2 regions of the Lactococcus sp. KTH0-1S genome follow, and region 2 is predicted to be linked to the other one. Evidence: riboswitches for the same ligand, from Rfam matches in the RefSeq annotation. Region 2 holds a riboswitch; the other holds the start of a gene.
What was found. Region 2 has a riboswitch for thiamine pyrophosphate ahead of thiT (energy-coupled thiamine transporter ThiT). Riboswitches for the same ligand answer to the same signal wherever they lie in the genome.
Positions count from the first base shown of each region.

Region 1: linked by a shared signal. The riboswitch ahead of thiM (hydroxyethylthiazole kinase) and the one ahead of thiT (energy-coupled thiamine transporter ThiT) in region 2 are both predicted to bind thiamine pyrophosphate.

Region 1 is NZ_CP195165.1:1,253,699-1,264,082, forward strand. It holds gene thiE (thiamine phosphate synthase) at 1-472, opposite strand, end outside; gene thiD (bifunctional hydroxymethylpyrimidine kinase/phosphomethylpyrimidine kinase) at 462-1,265, opposite strand; gene thiM (hydroxyethylthiazole kinase) at 1,279-2,031, opposite strand; TPP riboswitch at 2,112-2,214, opposite strand; gene ACRYLU_RS06165 (glycosyltransferase family protein) at 2,316-4,790, opposite strand; gene wecB (non-hydrolyzing UDP-N-acetylglucosamine 2-epimerase) at 4,780-5,868, opposite strand; gene ACRYLU_RS06175 (hypothetical protein) at 6,394-7,071, shown strand; gene rplL (50S ribosomal protein L7/L12) at 7,184-7,549, opposite strand; gene rplJ (50S ribosomal protein L10) at 7,619-8,134, opposite strand; ribosomal protein L10 leader region at 8,160-8,285, opposite strand; gene ACRYLU_RS06190 (hypothetical protein) at 8,356-8,544, opposite strand; gene ACRYLU_RS06195 (helix-turn-helix domain-containing protein) at 8,560-9,318, opposite strand; gene ACRYLU_RS06200 (ABC transporter ATP-binding protein) at 9,437-10,384, opposite strand, start outside.
Region 2 is NZ_CP195165.1:307,737-318,120, reverse strand. It holds gene ACRYLU_RS01630 (ABC transporter ATP-binding protein) at 1-318, opposite strand, end outside; gene ACRYLU_RS01625 (ECF-type riboflavin transporter substrate-binding protein) at 427-975, opposite strand; gene ACRYLU_RS01620 (methionine ABC transporter permease) at 1,023-1,718, opposite strand; gene ACRYLU_RS01615 (methionine ABC transporter ATP-binding protein) at 1,718-2,824, opposite strand; gene ACRYLU_RS01610 (MetQ/NlpA family ABC transporter substrate-binding protein) at 2,928-3,788, opposite strand; gene ACRYLU_RS01605 (MetQ/NlpA family ABC transporter substrate-binding protein) at 3,807-4,667, opposite strand; gene ACRYLU_RS01600 (MetQ/NlpA family ABC transporter substrate-binding protein) at 4,784-5,644, opposite strand; gene ACRYLU_RS01595 (MetQ/NlpA family ABC transporter substrate-binding protein) at 5,788-6,648, opposite strand; TPP riboswitch at 7,231-7,330, shown strand; gene thiT (energy-coupled thiamine transporter ThiT) at 7,377-7,925, shown strand; gene ACRYLU_RS01585 (aminoacyl-tRNA deacylase) at 8,018-8,494, shown strand; gene ACRYLU_RS01580 (biotin transporter BioY) at 8,605-9,153, shown strand; gene ACRYLU_RS01575 (DUF3397 domain-containing protein) at 9,177-9,533, shown strand; gene ACRYLU_RS01570 (YdbC family protein) at 9,560-9,778, opposite strand; gene ACRYLU_RS01565 (UDP-N-acetylglucosamine 1-carboxyvinyltransferase) at 9,824-10,384, opposite strand, start outside.

The DNA of each region.
Region 1 (10,384 bases), 950 kb from region 2:
AATGGTTAATCCCAATTGGTTCTGCTGCGTCGGACTTGCTATTCGTTGGATAAATTGGACCAATTCCCAAATAGTCAGCCCCACTCTTTTGTGCCCTTTCTAATTCCATGTCATTACTGACAGAAAGTCCTACCCACATTTCTTGGCCAATCAGCTCACGAATTTTACTGACAGAATCATCGTCTTGCCCGACATGAATCCCGTCAGCTGACAATTCGCATGCCAATTCAACATCATCATTCACAATAAAAGAAACAACCGCTTTCTGAGCTACTTCTTGTAGTCTTTTCGCTACTTCTAATCGTTGATTTTTATTTTTATAAATTGTTCCCTTATCACGAAATTGATAAACCGTTACTCCACTTTTTATGATTACAGAAATTTTATTGACTGAATCATCAATTGAAAGTTTTGGAAAATCTTGTGGGCCAGCAATAAAATACGCTCTCAGGTCTAAAATTTTATTTTTCATTAATTGTCACCCAATGGTTCAACGGTCCATGACCGTGACCAACATTAATTGTTTGTGAAATAGCTTCAGTAATAAATAATTTAGCTTTTGGCATCACTTCTTTTAAATCATCTCCTAAAGCTAAATGAGCTGTAATATAAGAAGAAAGTGTATCTCCGGTTCCGTGTGTCCTTTCTGTCAGTAATCTTTTAGAGTCATAAGTACTGACAGAACCATCTGTCATCAATAAATAATCTCTGACCAGTTCTCCATTACCATGTCCCCCTTTAATCAGCACATTTTTAGCACCTAACTTTTGAATATCATGAAGGGCTTTTAAAATTTCCTTTTCGTCAGTAATTTTATAGCCACACATAACCTCTGCCTCTTCCAAATTGGGAGTGACCAATTCTGCTAAAGGTAACAATTCATTTTTTATCAAATCAATGGCTTCTCTTGTCAAAAGAATTGCCCCGCCTTTAGCCACCATTACCGGATCAACCAGCAAATGCTTCGGTTTATATTTTTTCAAGCCTTGAATTACCGCTTCAACTTGAGCAGTATCAAAAAGTGCCCCCGTTTTAGCTGCCGAAATTTCCAAATCAGAAAATACTGAGTCAAATTGAGCCAAAATAAAAGCCTTATTTGTCGGTAAAATTTCTTGTACCCCATAGGTATTTTGCGCTGTCAACCCTGTCACAATCGTTGCCGAATATACTTTTTGATTATGAAAAGTTTTCAGGTCGGCATTTATACCAGCCCCACCAGAAGAATCAATTCCAGCGATTGTCACAACTTGAGAAACATCAATCATTTCTTTTTCTCCCTTACATAACCTCTTGCGTCGCTTGATAAATTTTATCAAGAAGACGATTCACAAAATTTCCTGGTAGATTTTCTACTTGCTCAGTAGCTTTCACACCAGATTCACCGAAGAATTCTGTCGCTTCATGAGCGGCCTTAAATAAATCATCAGATACGGCCGCAAAAGTTCCAACAATTGCTGACAACATATCCCCACAGCCAACATTAATTTTGAAAAATGGACTATCAGTTTCAACAAATAATTCCTCAAACCCATTAGAAATAACATCAACTTTTCCAGTTTGAACAATGACTGCACCTGTTTTTTGAGCAGCAACTCGCGCGTGCTCAACTCCTAAATTTGACTCAAGTGCATCAATTCCTTTGTTCAAGCTCTCTTTATCAGCAAACCAAGCAATTTCTGCTGAATTCCCACGAATGATATCAAATTTCACCTCTTGCATTAATCTTTTGACAAAATTTGCTCTAAAAGGGACATTGACAGCAACTGGGTCCAAAATTAAGGGTTTGTGCTTTTGATTTGCTAACTGACAAATAGTCAGAAAAAGCGGATAATCCTTTTCTGAAATGGTACCAATATTAACCACTACAGCATCTGCAATTTCAACTAAAGTTTCACTTTCTGAAATTTCTGCAGTCATTAATGGTGAACCACCAGCAAAACTAATCGCATCTGCAACTCTTTGTGGAGTTACAAAATTCGCTAAATTTAAGATAAGTGGTTGTTTTTCTTGAATCTTTTCTAAAATTGGCATCAAAAAACTCCTTTATAGACACAAGGAGGGCTCTAGTATGATAAGAAAGTAAGCTAAAAGATTTTCATAAAGAAAATACAATTAAAACTCGGACACATTCTTACGCAGGTCTTAACCTGTTCAAGTCTGATGGTCTTTCTCAACCGGTAATTTTAGTTTTTACCAGTACCCATTGTGTGATAGATTTATTTTTAAAACTACAACTACTCTAACATATTTAAACTAAAAAAACTAATTTCGCAAATCTACAAAAGAAAAAACCTAGCCCAAAAGGCAGGTTTTTCTTATTTTTTATGCTCATCAATATGAGGGTCAACACTTTCTTCTTGACGATTAGTTTTTACCCAATCATTTTTAGAGTTGAAATATCGAATGGCTGACTGCGGATAAATTTGAGTTAAAATAAGTAGAAATTTCGTCAGATTAACCGTATCTTTCACTAGATCCCACACCCTTGTTTTTTCTTGAGATTTTCCTTTGTTATAAAGAATAGCCCATACAAAATTCACAAAGATAATATAAATTGACATCACGATAAAAAGCACAACAACAATTTTAAGTGATTGAGTAATCCCTGATAGGATAGCAGAATTAACAATCATAATCAGTGTATAAATTACAATGATATATTCAATTCCCATTAGCCAAGGTTTCAGTAGGGTCATCAATAATTCAAACTTCTGTTTATTCTGCAATTTTTTTGACCGAATCGTCGGCAAAATATATTTTGAAGATTGAATATTTCCCTGTGCCCACCGCACTCGTTGTTTAACCAAAGCCTCATTATCATTGATAATCCCTGTTTGTTCAATGTAAATATCATCGAATTGAGCATTTTTAACTTCAATATCTGACAGAAAGAGACGAGTTGATAAATCAAAATCTTCAACAAGTGAATCTGTCCAAGGCTCTTCATTCAATGCCTGAAGAGTACTTAATTTACAGAACTGCCCATTTCCACCAAAAGCAACTGTATTGGTCAAAGTCCGAAACATCTGTGTCGCATTGATAATTTCAGAAAATTCCAAGTCTTGTGAAGCATCTTTAAGCAAATTGGCAACACGAACCTTGGATTGTAAACCAGTAAGCTTAGCATCATGATTGAAAGCCATATTTACTTTTTCAAAATAATTGTTATCAAGTTTTGTATCGGCATCAATTATCGCAATAAGAACATCCTCCGGAGCAATTCCAGCTTCTTGAATTTGCTCACTAATTTGATAATAAGCCCAATTCAAAGCCGTCCCTTTTCCTTTTTGCGCATTAGGTTTAATACGTCTTAGAACATTCAATCGAGAATCTTGAATTTCAGAAATTTTTTCTAAGGTCCGATCATCACTTGCATCATCAATAACAGTCACTACCAAATTCTCATAATTATTTTTCAAAATACTTTTCAAAGTCGTTTGAATAACCGATTCTTCATTCAAACACGGAATCAAAACATAAATATGAAATTGTTTTTTTATTTTCTCATCTTTGAAATCTAATGCCGTTATCTTTTGTCTTTTATTGTATGAATACCATAAAATAACGACTTCTACCGTATAGTAAAGAAATACGAAAACTGAAAAAATAAAGAAAATATAATTGATACGGTCAAAAATATCAAAAACCAAATAACTTTGTTTCCAATAATGATATCTTACAATATATAAATAGAGGAAAGGCAAGCTTGAACCAATATATAGCAATATCTTGGTTCTTGGTCTGATAAATTTTTTCAAACCTGTATAGATTGTCAAAAGCATAATCACAACAACTTCAAAAATTTGTAGTGCAAAATAACTATTGAAGATTTTGTTATTAAAATGAATAAAATTAGTCGGTGGATTAAGAAGGAAAAGATAAGCATAAACTCCCAGAACAACCAGTATTAATACATAAATTGGTTTTAATGACAGTATCTTTTTCTTTGATTTTTCTCCCTTATATCCAATAACTAAAGCAAAAGCAATAATTGGTAGGACGAATTGAGAAAATACAGTCAATCCTTCTATCCAGTGAGCCAAAAAGACATTATAATTAAGCTCAATACTATTAAAGAAACCTTCTTGAGCAAAATTAAAGGTAATATTTACTTGAGTTCCTGAATAAACGATTAATGCAACGATGTAGACAACTAAGAGCACATAAACCGTGTATTTGATATTCTTTCCTAATTGTTTGGCATCAATCCCACTAAATTTACAAAAACTCAAATACATGATTGGCATAAATGGTACGATAAGATACCTGATATCCATATTACTGACAATCGAGAAATCAAACCCCTGATGTTCAACCAAGAATTTAATAATGAATTGAATCGTTATAATTGGCAATGTAAGAAACCACAAAGAAGCAATCAATGTTGCTAATTTATAAATTAACCTCTTCTTTGTTGAAACATAATAAGCTAAAGCACAACAAAGTAAAATGAAGAAAGCAATCAAAAATCGGAAGGAAAATAACTGCGGAACAGCATGTTCCCCACCTATGAGGTAAGTTAAGGAAACGATTAAGCGATTGGAACCATACATCAGGAAACCAAAGACACCGAGAATACTCAAATTTCTGACTGAATTCGGAATTTTTTCGCTATCCATAATGATAAAAAATGAGCTAAGCATCAATGGAGCCACAAAAAATAGAATGGTATAGAATTTTTCTCTAGATGTAAAATTTGATAAGCGAAAAATGAACTCAAAATTAAAAAGAAAGATAAAAATGAGACAAACAGACTGGAAAGACTTTAGATTAATTTTTTTATTTTTCATTTAGGATATTAATAATCTGTAAGGAAGTCGTACCATCACCATAAGGATTCTTACTCCCTGACATCCTTTCATATTTAGTCTTGTCTGTCAGTAAAGTCCGAGTCTCATTAACAATATTTTCTTTTGAAGTCCCCACAAGTTTTAAAGTACAAGCCAGTATACCTTCGGGTCTTTCAGTTGTATCACGTAAAACAAGCACTGGAATTCCTAAGAAAGCCGCTTCTTCTTGAATTCCACCAGAGTCAGTTAAAATCAACTCGGCATGACGCATCACATTATGAAAGTTAATTGTATCCAGCGGGTCAATGATTTTAATATTACTATGTTGCAGTAATTTTTGCGCTTTTTCACGAATGATTGGATTCATATGAATTGGATAAATGATTTTATGTGTTTCTTTAAATTCATCAGCAATCTCTGCAATTCCCTCAAAAATTTCTTCTAAATCACTCAAATTTTCACGACGGTGAGCTGTCACTAAAATCATTTTCTTGTCGGCTTGCCATGATAAAGCTTCATTCGTATAATCACCCTTTAAAGTATACTGAAACATATCTATAGCACTGTTCCCAACTACAAAAATCTGATTTTTTGGCTTACCTTCTTTTAAAAGATTTTCTTTCGTCATTTTTGTTGGTGTAAAATGATAATCAGCCATCAAACCAACAATTTGACGATTCATTTCTTCAGGAAATGGTGAAAATTTATTGTAAGTTCGCAAACCTGCTTCAATATGTGCCAACTTTATCTGATTAAAATAAGCAACCAAACTTCCAGCCAAAGTAGCTGCAGTATCACCATGAACTAAGATAACATCTGGTTGTTCCTTTTTAATAATTGGGTCAAGACCGCTAATTGATCCTGCCACAATTTCTGATAAACCAGAATATTTTTCCATGATTTTTAAATCGTAATCAACTTCCACAGAAAATTCATCTAAAAGTTCATTGAGCATTTCTTTGTGCTGCCCTGTGTTAACCAGAACAATTGGATTCCCTTGTCTTTTCGCTTCTTGAATTACCGGATAAACTTTAATAAATTCTGGTCTAGTTCCAAAAATAAATAGTAATTTTTTCATCTCCACCTCACTCATATATTATTATTAATTTTATTACCTATATGTAATATATCCATTAAATGTACATTATATACTACTTCATTTATATTCTAATAAATATTAGACTCAAGAGCAAATATATTGTATGAAATAAGATTAATTTAGAAACTATTAGCATACTAACCTATTATAAAAATACCAAAATCAAATAAATTTTGTAATTATTTGCTGACATTTATTGATTATATCTGACAAAAAATTTTTATTAGTACTTAATTCATCTTTTGTAGACAGTCATTGTCAAAAAAAAAAGAGATAAATTCTCTTTCTTTAAAATATATTCAATTGAAATTTTGTGAGTTTTGATTTATTTTTAAGTCTGAAAATACAAGATATTCTTTAATCTCAAAAAAAATTAACAATGAGCTCTTCACTTTAAAGATACACAAATCATTATCGATTATAATAAAAATATTATAAAATAAGATTATAGTTATATATCATGGTTTACTTTTTAATTTTTTAATGATGAGAAAGGAGTCTCCTATGAATACAAACAAGCAATCAACAACTTTTAACTATTATTTCAACATCACTGATAAAATGAAAAACTTTATTAAAAATAGTGGCACTAATCCATTTGTCGAGTTTGAAAATAGACAAGATTATCAGCCTATTTTCGATAATAAGCGACAAGTCGGATTGACAATCAATTCAGACACTAGTCAAACAGAACATGAAATTGCTAATTTTTCACTCACCTTACCAGGTTACCACTTTGAAGGTTGGAAAATTGTTCGCGATAGTCATTATGTGATCCCGCATAATATCTCCCGCGAGCAAGCTGCACTCTACGCTGGTGAAAATTCTGCCTTGCACAAAACAGGAATAAGCCCCGATTTCCTTTGGACTGCAGGTGATTATCTTCAAAATGTTGGTAAAGAATATGATATATATGCCCAGTGGACTCCTTTAGAATACGAAGTTCGCTATTCTTCTCGTACAATAAACAAGGTCGAACTCTCCTGGACCCACCCCTCAGATGTACGAACAGTTGAAAAAAATTTGATTCCCTATCTAAAACCCGAGTTGCGTGGCTACGACTTTGCCGGCTGGACAAGCATCATCGATTCCACTGAACAAACAATTTTTGAACCCTATACGATTATTCCTGCTGGTATTGGGCCAGTAAAACTTATTGCTCTATTTGAAGAAGTATTTTGAAAATTTGAGACTCATAGATAGCAAAAAAAAATACTACCAAGAAAAGACTTGGTAGTATTTTTAATAGAAAATCGATAATATTCGATTTTCTTTTCAAACAAGAATAAAATTCTTATTTAAGTGTGATTGAAGCACCAGCTGCTTCAAGTTTTTCTTTAACTTCGTTAGCTTCTGATTCAGAAAGACCTTCTTTGATCATTGTTGGTGCACCATCAACGAGTTCTTTAGCTTCTTTAAGTCCAAGACCAGTGATTCCACGTACTTCTTTGATTACTGCAACTTTTTTGTCGCCAGCTGATGTCAATTCAACGTCGAATGAATCTTTAGCTGCTGCTGCATCACCAGCACCTGCTGCTGCTGCAACTGGAGCTGCTGCTGTTACGTCAAATTTTTCTTCGATTGCTTTTACAAGTTCAGAAAGTTCAAGGATTGTTGCGTTTTCAAGTTCAGCAACGATGTTTTCAATGTTCAATGCCATTTTAATATTCTCCTATTAATTTTTTAGTTTGTTGCGTAAATCCGCCGATATAAGTAATGTTGCTTATAATTAAGCAGCTGATTCTTCTTTTTCTGCAACAGCTTTGACTGCAAGAGCCACGTTGCGGACAGGTGCTTGAAGCACTGAAAGAAGCATAGAAAGAAGTCCATCGCGGCTTGGAAGAGACGCAATAGCTTGGATTTCTTCTTTAGAAGAAACTTTACCTTCGATAACACCAGCTTTGATTTCAAGATTTTCAGCATCTTTTGCAAAGTCAGCCAAAACTTTTGCTGGTGCTACAACATCTTCGTTAGAAAATGCTACTGCTGATGGGCCAGAGAATGCTTCTGACAAACCTTCAAGACCAGCTTTTTCAGCTGCACGACGCAAAACTGAGTTTTTAACGACTTTGAATTCAACGCCTGCTTCACGAAGTTGTTTACGAAGTTGAGTATCTTGATCAACTGACAAACCACGTGAATCTGCAACAACGATAGATGCTGCTTCAGTCATTTTTTGTGCGTAAACATCAACCAATTCTGCTTTCTTAGCAATTGTTGCTTCATTTACTTTGTAATCGCTCATTTTTTTACCTCCATTTTATTTTGGTTGTAGAAATAAAAAATCTCTACACACAAAAGACATAGAGAGTTCAATTATCATTTTGATATTTGTCCTCGGTAGGAAGTTTATGACTTTCGTCCCCTACTGTCTTCGGTCAGTTCTTTTAGAACCGTAAATAAGTATATCAAAATTTTTCTTAAATTGCAAGACTAAACTTATTCTTTTTTCTTTTTTATTTTAGTTCATGCAATATTCTTTTGGTTTTTTGAAAGATGAAAAAATTTGACATTAACAATCTTTTTTTCATTTTTTATTTTCTCTTTGCTATCATTTTCTATCAATTTCTGTGAAAGCCATAAAACTAATTCATAAGTAATTGCAAAAATTGATCCAATTCCCAGTATTGGTAAAATTTCTCTTATCCAATTCATTTTTAAGCCCTCATTTTAATCTATAATCTGTGATTCTTCAATTTCTTCAAAATTATCAACCACTGGTCCAATAATTCGGAAATTATCTTCCTGTCCTAAATAAAAATCCTTGTATTGTGGATCTGGATTGAGTGAATGAATTCTAAACTGTCCATCTTCTTCTTCAAATACTTGTTTGATATACAAACGTTCTTCGCCCAAATCTCCTTCAGCAATGGCGTAAATATCACCACTCCGACCAAAACCAGTGTGTAAGAATGTTGCAATAGAAAAATTAGGGAATTCAGGTTCCATCGATTCCCCTTTTACTCTGGCTGCACCATCATATCGACCAAGAGTTTCAGAGGTGTAAGCTTTGTAGTGGCCACCTGTATTGCTTTGAGATTGACCAAAACCTGCCGATAATTCTTCATCTTCAACAATGGCGTAATCTAAAGAAGAACGTCTGTAAGTCTTCAAATTAATAAGCTCTGTTTTATTTTGTTCAATGAGAAAATCCGTAAAATTAATAACTGATTCTTGTTGTTCTCCTGTCAGTGAACGATAATTATCGATTAATTGTTTTTCTGCATTATTATCAGTTTCTTTGATTAATTCTTGAATAGGTAAATCATAGATATCTGCTAGTTTTTCTAATAATTCTAACGTTGGGTTGGTTGATTTTTGTTCCCAAAGGACATAAGCATTTTGCTTCATTCCTAGCTTTTCTGCTAATTGACTCTGTGTCAATTTTGCATTTTTTCTTAATTTTTTTAAGTTCTGACCAAAATTCATAAACTCTCCCTCCCGATCCTTATCAATCTTTCTTATATTATATCGCTTATTTTATTTTTTGTCAATATTTTTTATCAGGAAAACTGATAAACAAAAAACCGCTGCTATCAGTGGTTTTTCATAGTTCTTTTTGTAAAGTTTGAATTCGATACATGTCTGCATAATAACCATTAAGTGCTAAAAGTTGGTCATGATTTCCTCGCTCAATAATTTCTCCCTTGTTCAAGACTAAAATTTGGTCAGCATCTTTAATCGTTGATAAACGGTGAGCAATTGCCATTGTCGTTCGATTTTGTCGCATATTTGTCAGACCTTCTTGAATAAGCGCTTCAGTTTCAGTATCAATATTGGCTGTTGCTTCGTCTAATAAGAGAATTTTCGGATTACGCACAATCGTTCGAGCAAAGTTAATTAATTGACGTTCACCGGCCGAGAAGGCAGCCCCGCCTTCAATTACTTTGGTATCGTAACCATTTTCCAAATCCTTGATGAATTTGTCAGCTTGGACAAATCGAGCCGCTTCTTTAGCTGCTTGGTCAGTAATCTGTGGATTCATCATTTTGATATTGTCAGTAACTGACGCAACAAACATAAAGGAATCTTGCAATACTAAACCAATTTTTTTCCGAAGTTCTTCTTTTGAATAACTTCTAATGTCCTGATCATCAATCAACACTTGACCTTCTGTGAATTCATAGAATCGCATAAAGACATTGATAATACTCGATTTTCCTGAACCTGTATGACCTACAAAAGCAAGCGTTTCTCCAGGATTCACAATGAATGAGATATTTTTCAAAACTTGATGTTCTCCGTCGTATGAAAAACTGACATTGCGAAATTCAATTTTTCCTTCTTGAATGATTGGAGAATTGCTGACAGATTTTCTGTCAGTAAATTTTTCATCAACATTTTTACTGACAGAAGTTGAAATTCCTTGTTGTGGCGCAAATTCTTTTTCTTCCATGATTGTCTTGATGCGACTAGAGGCCACCAATCCATTTGAAAAGTTTGATAAAGAATCCATCAATCCTGAAATAGGATTAAAGTAAATTTGTACATTACT
Region 2 (10,384 bases):
AATATCCTCAGCAACGCTCAAACCAATAAACTGGCCATCAGTATCTTGCAAAATCGTCGACACCTTTTCAGATAATTCAGCAATTGAAGTCCCAAAAGGCAAACCGGCAATTGAGAGTTCCCCACTTGCTTCTCCTTTATGTAAATGAGGCAAAATCCCATTAAGACAAGAACCAATCGTTGATTTACCTGAACCAGAAGGACCGACAATCAGTACTTTTTCCCCAGGAAATATTTCCAAATTAATCTTTTTTAAAGTTGGATTTTTTTGTAAATCATATTTAAATGTAAAATCTTTGAACGAAATTAAGGCTTCCATTTTTATCCTTCTTTTTAGAGATACTTTATTTTTTGTGCTTTAATAAACCGATACAAGCGTAAAAGCAGCAAATATTTGCTGCTTTTATTTTAGCATATCTGGAGCTTTTTATTCTTTATCGAGTGAGCCAGATTTGGTTCTGGTAGCAGCATAGAGTTTGAGTAGTAAAGTTCCTGCTACGGCAATAGTCAATGCATTTACTAAACCAGCAACAATTCCTTGTGTGAAGACCTTATTTGCCGGTTCACTATAAACTAAAACATCCCCAATTGGAGCAATAATTCCCCAAACTACGACATTGGCTAAAAATTGAACAATATTAAAACGAATGATTTCTTTATTTCCAAAAATTCCTTGAGTCAAAGTTTCTCTTTTGACTCCAAAAGCTAGAAATAAGCCCATCAAACCTGAGCCTAAAACCCAAGTCCACCAAGGCGCACCATAGAGAAATGAATCTTTAAGGGCATGACCAATAAAACCAATCAAGAAACCAGCTAAAGGGCCAAATAAGGCTGAAAATAGAGCAAGGACCGCATATTGCAATTGAATACTTGTATTTGGAATCGGTGTAGGAATATTAATTAGCCAACCAATAATCACAAACAAAGCAGCCCCAATCCCAGTGGCAACAACAATTTTTACAGAGTTATTTTTCATTGTTTCTCCTTTTTAGAAAATATTTTTATCTAAAATTATTTGATAAATTATCGATGTGAAACCCGTCTAGCTAAGAAATCACCAACAAGCTGAACCAATAATACAAAAATCAAGATTAAAATGGTTGCAAACCAAGTCACATCATTGGCAAAGCGATTATAACCATAAGAAATAGCCGTATTTCCTAGTCCACCAGCTCCAATCGCACCAGCCATTGCAGTCAAACCAATCAAGGAAATTAAAGTAACGGTTGAAACACGAATTAAACTAGCTAATTCTTCTCGAAGATAGACCGTGAAAACAATATCGAGAAAATCAGCTCCCACCGTTTGAGCCGCTTCAACTTTTCCATGGTCAACAGACTCAAGCGAAGCTTGAACTTGTCTGGCATAAAAAGGAGCCACTCCTAGAGCCAATGGAACTAAAGCCGCAGTAACACCAATCTGCGTCCCCACCAAAATTTTAGTCAAGGGAGCAATTGCTGCTAATAAGATAATAAAGGGAAAAGCCCGTCCGATAGAAACAATTTTATCTAAAATCCAAAATAATGGTCGATTAGGTGTAATTCCATCTTCAGCAGTCACGACAACACCAATTCCAAATATCAATCCCAATAAACCACCAATAAGTGCTGAAATAAATGTCATATAAAGCGTTTGAACAATTGCTGTCCACCACCCCGTTTCACCTGTCCATCCTAAATAAACCACATTAGGAAATGTATGTGCAAACCATTCTGCCATTAGTCTACCGTCCTTTCAATTTTACCTAAAACTTCAAATTTTAAATGTCTTTCAACAAAATATGCCTTTGCGGCAGCCCGATGTTCACTTGAACCTTTTAAGGTCAAAACTAATGAACCAAAAGGTTGTCCTTGAAGTAACTCAACATTACCATAGAAAATGTTAGTTGTTACATCAAATTTTTTCGTAATATCAGAAACCACAGGGTCTTCAAGCTCTGATCCTGAATAATCTAAGTGAATTAATTCTTCGTCATCTGCTAATTGTGCCAGAAGTTCTGTTCTAGAAAGACTGGCAATAAAACGATTGACCGAACTTGTTGTTTCAATAAATTGTTTCGTTAAAGCTTCTTTAGGTTGTGCAAAAATATCAATCAATGAATTTTGTTCAATGATTTCACCATTTTGCATAACAGCTACTTTATTAGCAATTTCCTTAACCACTTGCATCTCATGTGTAATTAAAACAACTGTGATTCCTAATTTTTCATGAAGAGATTTAAGTAAATCTAAGATTTGATTGGTTGTTTTTGGATCAAGTGCTGATGTTCCTTCATCTGAAATCAAAATCTCAGGGTCATTAGCAAGCGCACGCGCAATAGCAACTCTTTGTTTTTGTCCCCCAGAAAGCTGAGCTGGATACTTATCAGAAAGCTCTTCTAAATCAACCAATTTTAATAATTCGGTCACTTTATCCGTTTTTTCCTTTTTTGTAAGATAACGTTTTTTCCCGTTTTTATCTTCAATTTGGCTATGTTGTAAAGCAAAAGCCACGTTATTAAAAACGGTTTTTTCACTTAAAAGATTAAAATGTTGAAAAATCATCCCAATCTTTTGACGAAACTCACGTAATTTCGCGCCAGTAAATTTTACAGGATTTTCACTATCAAAAATCTTCTCACCATTAATCACAATTTGACCTTTGGTCGGTTTTTGAAGGAGATTAATGGTTCTGACCAAAGTTGATTTACCAGCTCCAGAATAACCAATTACTCCATAAATATCCCCTTTTTCAATGTGTAAAGTAGCATCTTTTACTGCTGTGACTAATCGTCCTTTCTGATGAAATTGTACAGAAAGATTATTTAATTCAATAATTGCTGTCATCTTGTTTTCCTTTATCTTTTTTCATTCTCTGTCAGTACTGACAAAGTTATTTTCTCTTTTGTCAGTACTGACAGAAAATCTCGTCTCTGACGAGTTTTCTTAGTTACAATTTTAAATTCCAAGCGGGGAGTTCTCCACCATCTGGATATTCTTTTTTAATGGTATCAGCGATATTTTTTTGCTCATAAGCCTTGACCACTTCTTTATAAACTTTATTATTTTTATCAGACTGATTTGCCGCAATAAAATTAATCCATTGAGCTGAATCTTCATTTAAAGGTTCTTGATAGATTGATTCTTTCTCAGAAATTTTTGCTGAAATAGCAAAATTATAATTAATAACTGCTGCAGCAACAGAATCAAGCGCACGTGGGGTTTGACTTGCATCAATTTCTTTGATAATTAAGCCTTTAGGATTATCTCTGATATCTTTAACCGTTGCTAATGCTCCTCTAGAAGTATCAAGTTTAATGAGTCCTGCATTTTTTAAAACATAAAGGGCACGACTTTCATTGGTAACATCATTTGGGATAGCAATCGTACTTTTATCAGGAATTTCCGTTACATTTTTATACTTTGTCGAATACAAATGAATCGGCGTAATAATTGTATCACCAATTGATACGATATTTCCATTATTAGCTTTATTCCATGATTTCAAGTAAGCGTAATGTTGAAAGGCATTGAGGTCCACTTCATGGTTAGCCAAAGCTTTATTGGGCTGATCTCCGTCAGTAAAATTGACAAATTTTAAAGTAATCCCAAATTGGTCTTTAGCATTTTTTTGAACTTGTTTCCAAATGGCATCTTCTTGTTTTCCACCAGGCATCAAACCTATTTTTACGATTTTACTGACAGAAGTAGATTTGCTCTTTCCCTGTCTTAAAGTAAAAGTGATTAGACCCACGATAATAACCAGCAAAAGCAAACTTCCAAAAAGAATTTTTCGATTTCTTGGATTCATAAATAAAACCTTTCATTTTCAAAGTTTCAAGTTCCAAGCTGGCAATTCTCCGCCATCTGGATATTGTTCTTGGATTGCTTTTTCTGTCGCTTTTGAAGCATAAGCCTTGGCAACTTCTTTGTAAACTTTATTATTTTTTTCTTTACTTGTCACAGCAATAAAATTAATATACTGAGCAGAAGTTTTGTTGAGAGGTTCCATATAGACAGACTCAGAATTTGGCAAGCTAGCTGCTGTTGCATAATTATAGTTAACCACTGACAAAGCAACAGAATCAAGCGCACGCGGTGTTTGGCTTGCATCCACTTCTTTGAATTTCAATTGATGCGGATTTTCTGTGATATCTGGCAGACCAACTAATTTGCTAGAATCACTTGTTGTCAATTTAATCAAACCTGCACTTTGGAGCACGAACAATGCCCGACTTTCATTTGAAGCATCATTTGGTATTGCAACGGTTGACCCTTCTTTTAAATCTGTCAATTTGCTGACTTCTTTTGAATAAATGTGCATTGGTGTAATATAAGTATTTCCTACTGCCACAATATCACTCTTATGTGCTTTATTCCAAGTTTTCACATAATTATAAGATTGAAAGGCATTGACATCAATATCTCCCGAAAGAAGTGCTTCATTAGGTTGATTATAATCAGAAAAATAAACAAATTTTAGCTTTAAATCATATTTTTCTTTGGCGGTTTTAGCTACTGATTTCCAGACCTCTTGATCTTGCTTGTCCCCACTCATGATTCCAACCTTAACTGTTTTTTGAGCGGTTGATTTTTTACTTGCTTGATGATTTAAACTAAAGAAAGCAACCAAAGCAACAACGATAATCACTGCAAGTGCAACAATAATATTTCTATTTTTCGGATTCAAATTTTCCCCCAAATTCTACTGAATACTTATAAAATATTCTATTTCACAAGTGTTCAGACCTTCTTTGAACGATAAGCCTCTCAATGAAGAGAGACTTATTTGAGTATTAAAAACAATTATTTTAATTTCAAGCCCCACGCAGGAATTGTACTCTTGTCCGGATAAGCTTTAGCAATAGTTTTTTTGGTTGCTTCTGTTTCATAAGCTTTGACAACATCTTTATAAACAGTGTTGTTTTCATCTTTTTTATTAGCAACAATAATATTAATCCATTGTTGGCTATCTTTATTAACTGGTTCTGTAAAAATGGCATCAGATTTCTTTAAACCAGCAGTAACGGCATAATTATTATTGATAACTGCTGCATCGACTGAATCTAAAGCACGCGCAGTTTGTGAAGCATCAAGTTCTTTAATGACCAAATTTTTTGGATTTGATGTGATATCTTTGACCGTCGCCAGTGTTTGACCAGAAACATCCAATTTAATTAATCCCGCAGACTTCAAGACATAAAGGGCACGACTTTCGTTAGAAGCATCATTTGGTACCGCAATGGTCCCACCCTCTTTGATATCTGAAATATTTTTGAGTTGTTTTGAGTAAACACTGATTGGCGAAATCACTGTATCCCCAATCGCCACTAAATTGCCATTATTTGCTTTATTCCATGCTTTTAAAAAAGCATAATGTTGAAAGGCATTTAAGTCAATATCGCCATTTTTCAATGCTGTATTTGGCTGAGTATAATCCGTAAAGTGTGTAAATTTCAAAGTAATTCCATATTTATCTTTAGCAGTTTTAGATACCGTTTGCCAAATGCTGTCATCTTCTTTTGTTCCTGTCATTATCCCAATTTTCACTGTTTTATTTACCGTTTTATTTGCTTGAGATTTTTGACCAAAGCCGATAAATGCAGCAATAGCTACAATAACAACAACAATTATTCCAATAATTATATTACGATTTCTAGGATTCATAATCTTCTCCAATTTCTACTGACCAAACCGTTCGTAATCAGTTTGAGTCTTCTGTCAGTAAAATTTATTAGCCCTAAGGCAGAAATTTCTAAAGTAGAAATTTCCAAAGTTTTCACCTAACCGTTACTTTTTAACGAAATTACTTAGTCGAGTTTTAATCCCCAAGCAGCAATTTTTCTCTTATCAGGATAAGCTTTCTCAATTGCTTTTTTCGTTGCTTCAGTTTGGTAGGCTTTGACAACTTCTTTATAAATTTTGTTATTAGCATCTTTTTTATTTGCAACGATAATATTAATCCACTGCTCGCTATCTTTGTTTACAGGTTCAGTATAAATAGACTCTTCAACCGTTAATTTTGCTGTTGTTGCAAAATCGTCATTAATTACTGCCGCTGTAATTGAATCAAGCGCACGCGGTGTTTGTGCCGCATCTAATTCTTTAATGACCAAATTTTTTGGATTTGAATTAATATCTTTAACCGTTGCAAGTGTGTCACCTGAGACAGAAAGGCCAATCAAACCAGCATTCTTCAAGACATAAAGTGCGCGACTTTCATTTGAAGCGTCATTAGGTACTGCAATTGTATCTCCTGATTTAATTTGGCTCAATGAAGTAATTTTTTTAGAATAAAGGCGAATGGGTGAAATTGTTGTATTACCAATTGCTTTCAAATCACCGTCATTAGCTTTATTCCAAGCATTCAAGAAAGCATAATGTTGGAAGGCATTCAAATCAATATCGCCGTTTTTCAAAGCTGTATTTGGTTGTGTATAATCTGTAAAATGAGTGAATTTTAAAGTAATTCCATATTTATCTTTAGCTGTTTTAGAAACAGTTGACCAAATGGCATCATCTTCTTTTGTTCCTGTCATTATTCCAATATTCACAGTTTTATTTGCCGTTTTACTTCCACCAGATTTATGATTAAAACCGAAAAATGCAGCGATAGCAACAATTACAACAACAATAACGACAATTAAAATATTTCTGTTTCTTGGATTCATTTCTTCTCCCTTTTTTCTAATTGATTTATTTTTCAAAATCAATTATTCCCCTTTTGATAAACTTTTTACATCTATTAGAAAAATTAACCGTGCACCTGTTAATTTTTCTAAATCTAAACAAATTCTTCAAGATAAAGCGCTCATGCTAAATAAAAATAGCTCATTTCATATAAAGAAACGAGCTATATCGTGGTACCATTCTTGATTTAAGCACTTTTTAGTTCACTGAAAATTTTCAGGTCCCAAAGGCAACTTTCAAGTTCAATAACGAGAACCATTCCGTCAAGAGCTTAGTTAAACCTCACTCTTGCTACGCTTATCAAGCCATTTTCATTGCTTCACTCAGGCTTGCTCTCACCGCTACAAGCTCTCTGTGCTGACCTTCACAATTACTTACTCGACCGCTTTTATTTTGTCCGAATTTGTGTATAGACTTATTCTAACAGACTTTCGTTTTTTTTGAATTATTGATTTTTTATGTTGCCTTAAATATTTTTTAAGTTTAATTTATAAAATAGATTAACAATCTTAAAAAAATGCTTTTCAACTTAAAATGTGCTAAACTTAATGAGTAAAAATAAATATTTGCACAATGGGTCTATTGACAAAACTGTCAGTAGCGAGAAATACCATCTGACCTGATCTGGGTAATGCCAGCGTAGGAATGTGTTAAGACAAATGTCTAATTTCTAACCCTCCTTTTGTGCGCATCAAAAAGGAGTTTTTTTATGTCTAATTCTAAGTTCAATGTCCGTTTGTTAACGGAAATTGCCTTCATGGCGGCCCTCGCCTTCATCATTAGTCTTATTCCAAATACTGTTTATGGCTGGATTATTGTTGAAATCGCCTGTATCCCAATTCTTATTCTCAGTTTTCGTCGCGGCCTAACAGCTGGACTTGTCGGTGGATTAATCTGGGGAATTCTGTCAATGATTACTGGACACGCTTATATTTTAACCTTGTCTCAAGCTTTTCTTGAATATCTCATCGCCCCTGTTTCACTTGGAATTGCTGGACTTTTCCGCCAAAAAACAGCCCCTCTAAAACTTGCACCAGTTCTTTTGGGAACTTTTGTTGCTGTTCTTCTTAAATACTTCTTCCATTTTATTGCCGGAATCATTTTCTGGAGCCAATACGCTTGGAAAGGTTGGGGAGCCGTGGCTTATTCTCTTGCCGTCAATGGAATCAGCGGAATCTTAACGGCTATTGCTGCATTTGTCATTTTGATCATTTTCGTCAAAAAATTCCCTAAACTTTTCATTTATAGCAATTACTAATAAAATCTGTCAGTAACTTTTACAAAAAATAAAATCTGTCAGTAAAATTACTTTATCTTGTCAGTCAGCACAAATTCTTCTATAATAAAGCTATGTCTAAAAAGCAAAAATTAAAGAAAACACTTGTAGAACAAATTCTTGATAAGGCAAAAATTGAGCATACTGGACTTGCTATTAACGCTTTAGAAAGTAATAGCCTCCCTGAGGATATCAGTCGCAGTGATATTTATAAAACACTAGCACTAATCGGCGATAAAACTGGCCCTGTCATTGGCATTCTTCCACTGACAGAGCATTTATCAGAAAAAAAATTGGCCAAAGTTTCGGGCAATAAAAAAGTAAGCATGATTCCTCAAAAAGACTTGCAAAAAACGACAGGTTATATTCACGGTGCAAATAATCCTGTGGGGATTTGGCAAAATAAAAAATTCCCAATTTTTATTGATTCTATTGCCTTAGAGCACGACTTTATCGTTTGTTCAGCTGGCGAAGTTGGGCGTAGCATAAAAATCGCTCCTAAAGTCCTTGCTGACTTTGTTCATGCTCAATTTGTCGAAATTAGAGAATAAAATTACTGACAGAATTTCTGTCAGTAATTTTTTGTTTATTAGAGCAAGAGTTTGCAAAAATTCTTCTTTTTTAGTATATTTTATTTTATACATAAAACAAAGGATTCTTAATGCAAAATACAAAATTATATTCTTTAACCCTAATTGCTCTTGGTGCAGCAATTATTGCGGTTCTATCTCCTCTGTCTATCCCAATTGGTATTGTGCCCGTCACCTTACAAACACTTGCCGTAGGACTTGTTGCCACAGTACTAAAAGCGCGTGAAACTTTTTTTGCTATCTTACTCTATCTCCTGTTAGGATTTATTGGAATTCCCGTATTCACTGGAGGGACATCAGGAATTGCGGTTCTTTTTGGTCCAACAGGTGGTTTTCTAATTGCCTTTTTAATAATGGGAACCCTTATTTCTTTTGGCCTTCATCAAATTAATTATAAGACCATCCCTGCTTTTATCATAAATATTGTAGGACACCTGCTTATGTTAGTTATCGGAACATTGTGGCTCAAATTTTTTATCAATGTCGACTGGTCATTGGCCTTAAAGCTTGGATTCACACCATTTGTCATTGTTGAAATTATTAAAGCTGTCCTTGTCACTCTCTTTGGCTTAGCACTTATTCGTGCACTTTCTCACACAAATAAATACTTTACAAACTAAGGCAAAACCGATACAATTAGTCTATGTTTATAAAAGTACTTATGGCGCTTTATCCCCTTATTGTCTTTATTGCATTGGTTTTCATTTTCAAGTTTTTTAGACTTCGTCACTTAACCAATCGCAAACTAAAAATTCCAGATGTTTTTACAATATTTCTCATCTTAGGGATGCAAATTTTTTCTAAAAATGTTACAAGTATCAGCATCATTCCATACTACCTGCTAATCATTTCTGGCTTAGCGCTTGTTTTGTTGTTGCTTGATTTGCTTTATTATAAACAATTTACCTATCGTCGCTTTTTAAAACTCTGGTGGCGCTTGACCTTCTTTATTACTTTGATTATTTATCTTATCCTTATTGTGATAACATTTACCCATTAAAAAAAAGCCCTGAAATCTCAGGGCTTTTATTTATTTCCTAATTCTTTTAAGAGAACACCAAATTCTTCTTCAGATAAAGTAATTCCTTTACCCATTTTTTCATGGTCAGGTGACCAAGTACGAATGTCATATTTAGGTTCAGCATCATTCCAAGAAACACGATTTAATTCTTTACGCCAACCTTTTGCATTTTCAGAGAGAACAATCAATTCTTCAATGATTTCAAATTTTAATTTATCAGCCATCTTATTTCCTTTCTCATTAGTCTATACGAAAATAAATCACTTTTGTCACTCTTCAATCAATTGAATATCTACACCAACAGCAGTCAATTTTTCAATGATGTGGTCATAACCACGTAGGATAAACTCAATATTAGAGATTTTTGTAGTTCCACTGGCAATAATTCCAGCAGTAACCAAAGCCGCACCAGCACGTAAGTCAGTTGCTTGAACACAACTACCAGTTAATTCATTAGGAGCGTCATAAATAATTCGATCGTCTAAAACAGAAATATTAGCACCCATACGAGCTAATTCAGGGACATGATTGACACGTTTTTGATAAATCGTATCAACAATTGAACCACGACCTTTTGCTTTCAATAAAAGTGGTGTAATTGGTTGTTGCAAATCCGTCGCAAACCCTGGGTAAGGAACAGAAGTAATATTGACTGACTTTAGATTTTCTGATTTATGAACTTCAATACTATCTTCACGAATGGTCAAACCTACACCCATTTCTTCAAGTTTAGCAATGAAAGATTCCAAGTGTTCATAAATAACATTTTCAATGATGACACCATCTCCCATAGCAGCAGCTAAGGCAAGATAAGTTCCTGCTTCAATACG